Regions from separate parts of the Serratia sp. NCCP-200 genome, predicted to be linked through region 1. Evidence: riboswitches for the same ligand, from Rfam matches in the RefSeq annotation. Region 1 holds a riboswitch; the other holds the start of a gene.
What was found. A riboswitch is a leader RNA that binds a small molecule or an ion and turns the genes downstream of it on or off. The one in region 1 is predicted to bind cobalamin.
Positions count from the first base shown of each region.

Region 2: it holds a riboswitch for cobalamin, as region 1 does, so the genes downstream of both, btuB (TonB-dependent vitamin B12 receptor BtuB) here and cbiB (adenosylcobinamide-phosphate synthase CbiB) in region 1, are expected to answer to the same signal.

Region 1 is NZ_BAAKUJ010000003.1:61,469-64,882, forward strand. Features, by position in the region: gene AC6HVW_RS10335 (PA3715 family protein) at 1-123, shown strand, start outside; gene cobD (threonine-phosphate decarboxylase CobD) at 249-1,322, opposite strand; cobalamin riboswitch at 1,545-1,737, shown strand; gene cbiB (adenosylcobinamide-phosphate synthase CbiB) at 1,899-2,855, shown strand; gene AC6HVW_RS10350 (cobyric acid synthase) at 2,905-3,414, shown strand, end outside.
Region 2 is NZ_BAAKUJ010000009.1:192,642-196,055, forward strand. Features, by position in the region: gene AC6HVW_RS23365 (YijD family membrane protein) at 1-235, shown strand, start outside; gene trmA (tRNA (uridine(54)-C5)-methyltransferase TrmA) at 300-1,400, opposite strand; cobalamin riboswitch at 1,524-1,735, shown strand; gene btuB (TonB-dependent vitamin B12 receptor BtuB) at 1,810-3,414, shown strand, end outside.

The sequences.
Region 1 (3,414 bases):
AGCAAAAAAGGGGAGGACTGTGTGGAAAGCAACAGCATCGTTGCCAAGACTCGCGTCGAGCTCAAGTTCGATGGTAAAGCCTATCCCGTAGAGCAGGATAAGTTGCTCGAACATCGTTTTTAATCCGTGCCTGGTCGTTAGCACCCTTGACTGAGCCTCACCCTGAAGGACGAGGAGCCCCACGTTAACGAGCCGAACCTAAGCCGCGTGCTGCGACGGGCTTTCCCTGGGCTAAAAACTCCTTCGCCTCAGTTCTCCACCAGCACCTGTTGTAGCGCTGCTATCAGCCTGCGGTTGGCCGCTTCGCTTTTGATCGCCACCCGGTAATAGTCGGTGGACAGGCCAGGGTAGTTGGCACAGTGGCGGATCAGGATGCGGTGCTGCAACAACGCCTGCTGCAGATCGTAGCCGGGGCGCAGGCAGCGTAGGAAAATATAGTTCGCCGCCCCTGGCCAGATACGCAAGTGCGGCAAGGCTGTCAGCGCGTCAAACAACCAAGCACGCTGCTCGGCCAGCCATTGGTGGGTTTGCTGGATGTAATCGAGATCGTCAAGGATCACTTCGCCTGCCAGTGCTGCATAGGCATTGATGGTCCAGGGCTCGCGCTGCTGTTTCATCTGTTGCAGGCCAGCGCGATCGCTGCTGACCAGATAGCCGAGCCGCAGCCCGGGAATGGCGAAGAATTTGGTTAATGAACGCAGAATGTAGAGGCGTGAATAGTCCGCCATTTGTGGGATCAGCCCCGGCGCATCTGGCAGAAAGTCGATAAAGGCTTCATCAACGATCAACGCAATATTGTGCTGACGGCAGCAGGCGACAACGGCCTGCAATAGCGCGGGGTCTGGCATCAGCCCGGTCGGATTGTTGGGGGTAGCCAGGAACAGGCAGTCCGGTTGGCGCTCGGCCAGCACCCTTAGCAACCGCTCATCGGGCTGAAATCCACCGGCTTCATCCAGCGGGTAGTCCTCGATCTGGCAGTCAATCCGCTGCAATGCCCGGCGGTATTCGGCAAACCCAGGCGTTAGGAGCAGCGCCGTGCGGGGGCGTAGCCGGTTCACTATGGCGTAAATCAGCTCGGTGGCCCCGTTGCCTGCCATGATATTTTCCGCCGGGCAGTGATGAACCCGCGCCAATGCCGCATGCAGACGCCGGTATTCAACGTCGGGATAGCATTCGGCGCTGGTCAGATGCTCGATAATCGCCGTCTTCAGGCTGGCGGGCATGCCCAATGGATTGATATTGGCGCTGAAATCAATAATCTCGGCCGGATCCAGGCCGCTTTTCAACGCCATTTCCAGTACGTTACCACCATGTTCACTCACGGTTTTGCTATTCCCCCTGTCAAGTTTGCGTGCAGGATAACACAGGGTAATCGCCGTTGATCCGGCGTAAACCAAACCTGTCGCTCTGGTGAATGCCAGATCTTGGCGTGTATTCGCGAGATCAACAGGTTATTATGGCATGGCAATTGTCGAGGCTATCGAGATGATAACTAAGTGATAAATTGAAGCGTTGCGTTTATTGAAGCGAAAACGTGGTAATTAACCGAATTATTGCCAACTGGATAACCCACACCCTGAACGATAACAGGTTGTGGTTGGGAAGGGGGTGTAACTCCCCCGCAGCCCCCGCTGCTGTGATGCCGACGAGTCCACTGCGCCACTGATCTGAGGATTGGGAAGGGAGTGGATAAGGATGACGCTAAGCCAGAAGACCGGCCAGTTGGTCACACATTCAACACCTTCGGTGGGAAGGGGGTTGTCATGAGATACGTGCAGCTATGTTGCACCGCTTGGTCGTATCCTGTTGACACCCAAATCCCGCCCGAGAGGTCGGGATTTTTTTATGCCATTAACCCACCATCAAGTTTTCTCGATCGCGGCTATAAGGTGCGTGCCATGACGCTGCTAGCCTGGTTCGTGGCCTTTCTGCTCGACAGCCTGTTAGGCGACCCGCCGCACTGGCCGCATCCGGTGCGCTGGATCGGCAACCTGATCACGGTGTTGCAACGCGCGATCCGTCGGATTTGCCATAGCGAGAGGGCACTAAAACTTGGTGGCGGGTTACTGTGGCTGGGCGTAGTTGGGTTGGTTTGGCTGGTCAGTTGGGGCTTTTTAACGCTGATGCAGCATATTCACCCGTGGTTGGGCTGGTTGGCGGAAGTCTGGCTGATTTATACCCTGCTCGCCGGGCGCTGCCTGGAACAGTCGGCCATGGAGGTTCACCGGGCACTGCAAAGTGCCGATCTTGAGGAGAGCCGCCGCAAGCTGTCGTGGATTGTCGGGCGGGATACCTCACAGTTGGAAGAGCCGCAAATTACCCGGGCAGTGGTGGAGACGGTGGCGGAAAACAGCGTGGATGGCGTAATTGCGCCGCTATTCTTCCTGTTGGTCGGCGGAGCACCGCTGGCGATGGCGTATAAAGCGGTTAACACCCTCGATTCGATGGTGGGCTATAAAACGCCGAAATACCGCGCCATCGGCTATGTGTCGGCGCGGATGGATGACTTTGCCAACTGGTTACCCGCCCGGCTTAGCTGGCTACTGCTGAGCTGCGCGGCCCGGCTGCACGGATTGGACTATCGCCAGGCGTTACGTATCGGCTGGCGCGATCGCTATCAGCATACCAGCCCCAACTGCGCCTGGTCGGAAGCGACCGTGGCTGGAGCGCTGGGAGTGCTGCTTGGCGGTCCTAACAACTACTTTGGTCAGCGGGTCGAAAAGCCGTGGATCGGTGAGGCTCGGCGGGAGATCGAGCTGGCAGATATTCCCCGCAGCACGCGTCTGATGATGACGGCCTCGCTGTTGGCTCTGCTGCTGTTTGCCGCGTTGCGCCTGCTATGGCTTGGCGCTTGAAATAATAATGGTTAGCGCGGCTTGGCCAGCGCGACGTGGAGAATAAGCGATGAAACGGTGTGTGATGGTGCAGGGAACCGCATCCGATGTGGGTAAAAGCGTGCTGGTGGCCGGATTGTGCCGGATCTTCATGCAGGATGGCTATCGCTGTGCGCCGTTCAAATCGCAGAATATGGCGCTCAACTCTGGTATTACCGTCCGTGGCGAAGAGATGGGCCGGGCGCAGATCTTTCAGGCCGAAGCCGCCGGTATCGCACCCGATGTGCGGATGAACCCGGTCCTGCTGAAACCGACCAGCGATTGTCAGGCGCAGGTGGTGCTGATGGGCAAAGTGGCCTGCAATATGGACGCGGTCAGCTATCACGAGTACAAGCCGCAGTTGCAGCAACAAATTAGCGAGGTGTATCACAGTCTGGCCAGCGGCTACGACATCATGGTGCTGGAGGGGGCGGGTAGCCCGGCGGAAATCAACCTGCGCGACCGCGACATCGTCAATATGGGCATGGCGGCGATCGCCGATGCGCCAGTGCTGTTGGTGGCCGATATCGATCGCGGCGGG
Region 2 (3,414 bases), on a different contig from region 1:
GGTGTTGGCGGTATATTGCCTGCATCAGCGTTACCTGAACCAGCCAATGCCGGATGGTATGCCAAAACTGGCGGCTGGCTGTTTCCTGTTGGGCGTCCTGGGGTATAGCGCGATCGTGCGTGCGGAATACCCGCAGATCGGCTCGAACTTCCTGCCCTCGATTGTCTGCGTGGTGCTGGTGTTCTGGCTTGGTTTCCAATTAAAGAAACGCAATACCGTCGCCGTCCAGCATTAATAATGGTTTTATCGAGAAAAGGCACTTTGCGGAGTGCCTTTTTTGGTTTTTGCGCCCGTCTAGATCAGCGGCGTTCGAGCAATACGCCACATTCCATATGATGGGTGTATGGGAACTGATCGAATAGAGCCAGGCGAGTGATTTTGTGCGTGGCCTGCAGCGTATCCAGATTGGCGCATAGGGTCTCCGGGTTGCAGGAGATGTAAAGGATGCGTGGATAGGTCTGCACCATCTTCACCGTTTCCTCATCCAGCCCGCTGCGCGGCGGATCGACGAAAATCGTCTCACAGTTATAGCTGCTCAGATCGATCCCTTTTAACCGGTTGAACTCGCGAGCGCCGTTCATTGCCTGAGTGAAGTCTTCCGCCGCCATACGGATAATCTGCACGTTGTCGATATTATTGGCCGCGATGTTGTACTGCGCCGCCGCCACCGAAGGCTTGGCAATTTCAGTGGCTAACACCCGCTCGAAGTTGCGGGCCAGGGCCAGCGAGAAGTTGCCGTTACCGCAATACAGCTCCAGCAGATCCCCTTTTGAACCTTGGGTGACATCCAGCGCCCATTCCAGCATTTGCACGTTCATGGCGGCGTTGGGCTGGGTGAAGCTATTTTCGACCTGGCGATAAATCATTTTGCGGCCAGCGACCGGCAGCACTTCGTCGACGTAGTCCTGATCCAGCATGATTTTCATCTTCGAGGCGCGGCCAATCAGTTGCACATCGAAACCGTCTGCGCGTAACGCATCACGCAGCGCAGTGGCATCTTGCTGCCATTGTTCGTCCAGCTTGCGGTGATACAGCAGCGAGGCAATGATCTTACCGCTCTGCGTAGAAAGATAATCGATCTGGAACAGCTTGTGGCGCAGCACTGGATTGGGCTTGAGGGCCGCCATCAGGGCGCTCATCAGGCGGTTAATCAGCTCGCTGGCCGCCGGGAAGCTATCGACGCGAATACGCTGCTTGGTCTGCTGATCGAACATGATGTGGTACATATCGTCCTCATCATGCCAGATGCGGAATTCCGCACGCATCCGGTAGTGGTTGATTGGCGAGCGAAACACTTCCGGCTCGGGCGCCGTGAACGGTGACATCATGGTCTTCAGGCGGGCTGTTTTCTCCGCCAGTTGGTCGTCATAGCGTTCAATGGGCAAATTCTCGGGCGTCATGGTTTCTCTCGTCAGGCAAATTGGATCAGCGGGGATTGTAGGGAATCAGCCCGTGAAGTCCAGTTTTGTTGTGGTGCTATTTTGCAACACTGTTGGCAATCTAGACATCCATTTTCATTGATTGTAGCATTGCCGTCCGGTCTCAAGCAGCGAGTGAAAAGGGAATCCAGTGCAAATCTGGAGCTGACGCGCAGCGGTATGGGGAAGTCACGGCGATAGCGTTAAATGACGCAGACACTGTCCACTGCAGGATGGGAAGTCATCGCCCGGTGCCGGTTGCCACAGGCAACCGGCAAATCCCAAGCCCGAAAACCTACCGGTGTACGTCGCAATATCCATAGCCGTCGCGAACTACCGGCCGTGGCCCTGCGGCATCCCCAATGAAGTTTGGATGCTTTTTATAATGACAATGATAAAAAATACACTGCTGGCGGTGGTCTCCTCCGCGACGGCATTTTCTGGATGGGCGCAAGATAACACCACGGCTAAAAGTAGCGATGATCTGGTGGTTACCGCCAATCGCTTCCCTCAACCGGTCTCTTCCGTATTGGCGCCTGCCGATGTGGTAACCCGCGAAGATATCGATCGCTGGCAGGCCAAAAGCCTCAATGATGTGATGCGCCGTTTGCCCGGTGTCGATATTTCACAGTACGGCGGTATGGGGCAGGGGTCATCTCTCTCAGTACGCGGCACTGAAGCTCGTCATGTATTAGTACTGATCGACGGCGTGCCAATGGCCCGTCTGGGGATCAGCAACGGCGTCGATTTTAACCAGGTTCCGTTGGCGCTGGTTCAGCGTGTGGAGTTTATCCGTGGGCCGCGCTCTGCCATTTACGGTTCTGGTGCCATCGGCGGGGTCATCAACATCATTACCCAGACGGATAAAGAGGGCGGCAAAGTCCAGGCGGGGATCGGTTCTAAAGGATACCAGCAGTACGATGGTGCCTTGCGCCAGCGTTTTGATAACACTGTTGCTACCGTTGCAGGCAGCTACCAGATGACCAACGGTTTCAATGTGCAGCCAGGCTCGCCTTATTCGGTCGACAGCGATCGTGATGGTTTCCGTAATAAAAGCTTCTGGGGCGGGTTGGAACAGCAGTTCAATCAGAATTTCTCAGGCTTCGTGCGGGGTTATGGTTATACCAATAACTCGGACTACGATGTCGGCAGTGTACCTTACAGCCCGAAGTACAGTAATGATGAAGACCGCCTGTATAGCCATACCTATGATATGGGGCTGCGTTTCCTGTCTGGGGCTTTCTCTTCTCAACTGACGGGCAGCTATCAGAAACAGAAAGATTACAACTACAGCAGCCAGAATGGCCGTTATGGCATCAGCACTACGCTGGATGATATGGATCAGCGTAACCTGCAATGGGGCAATACCTATGCTTTCGAGCACGGTAGCGTTACCGCCGGTGCCGATTTCCAGCAACAGCGCCTGACTTCTTCCGACAGTTCCTTTGCCGATACCTATAAAAGAGACAACACAGGCTTGTACCTGAGTGGCCAGCAGCAGTTTGGCAGCGTGACGCTGGAAGCCTCTGGGCGTGAAGACAAGGCAGGTGACTTTGGTTGGCACGGTACTTGGCAGACCGCGGCAGGTTGGGAGTTTGTTGATGGCTATCGAGCTACCTTATCTTATGGCACGGGTTTCCTGACGCCGTCATTGGGTCAGCAATATGGCTCAAAACGCTTTGGCATTGATTCCAACAGCAACCTCAAGCCGGAAGAGTCCAAACAGTGGGAAATGGGTCTGGAAGGTTTGACCGGTCCATTGGATTGGCGTCTGTCTGCCTACCATTACAAAATCCAGAACCTGATCAACTATGATTCTGACCCGGTGACCTATCAGGGGCAGTATTACAATGTGGACAAGGCAACGATTAAAGGCGTGGAATGGACGGGTAGCTTTGATACCTGGATGTTCACCCACCGGTTGACGCTGCAATATATCGATCCGCGTAATGACCAGACCGATGAGGTGCTGGCGCGCCGTTCGAAACGTCAGGCC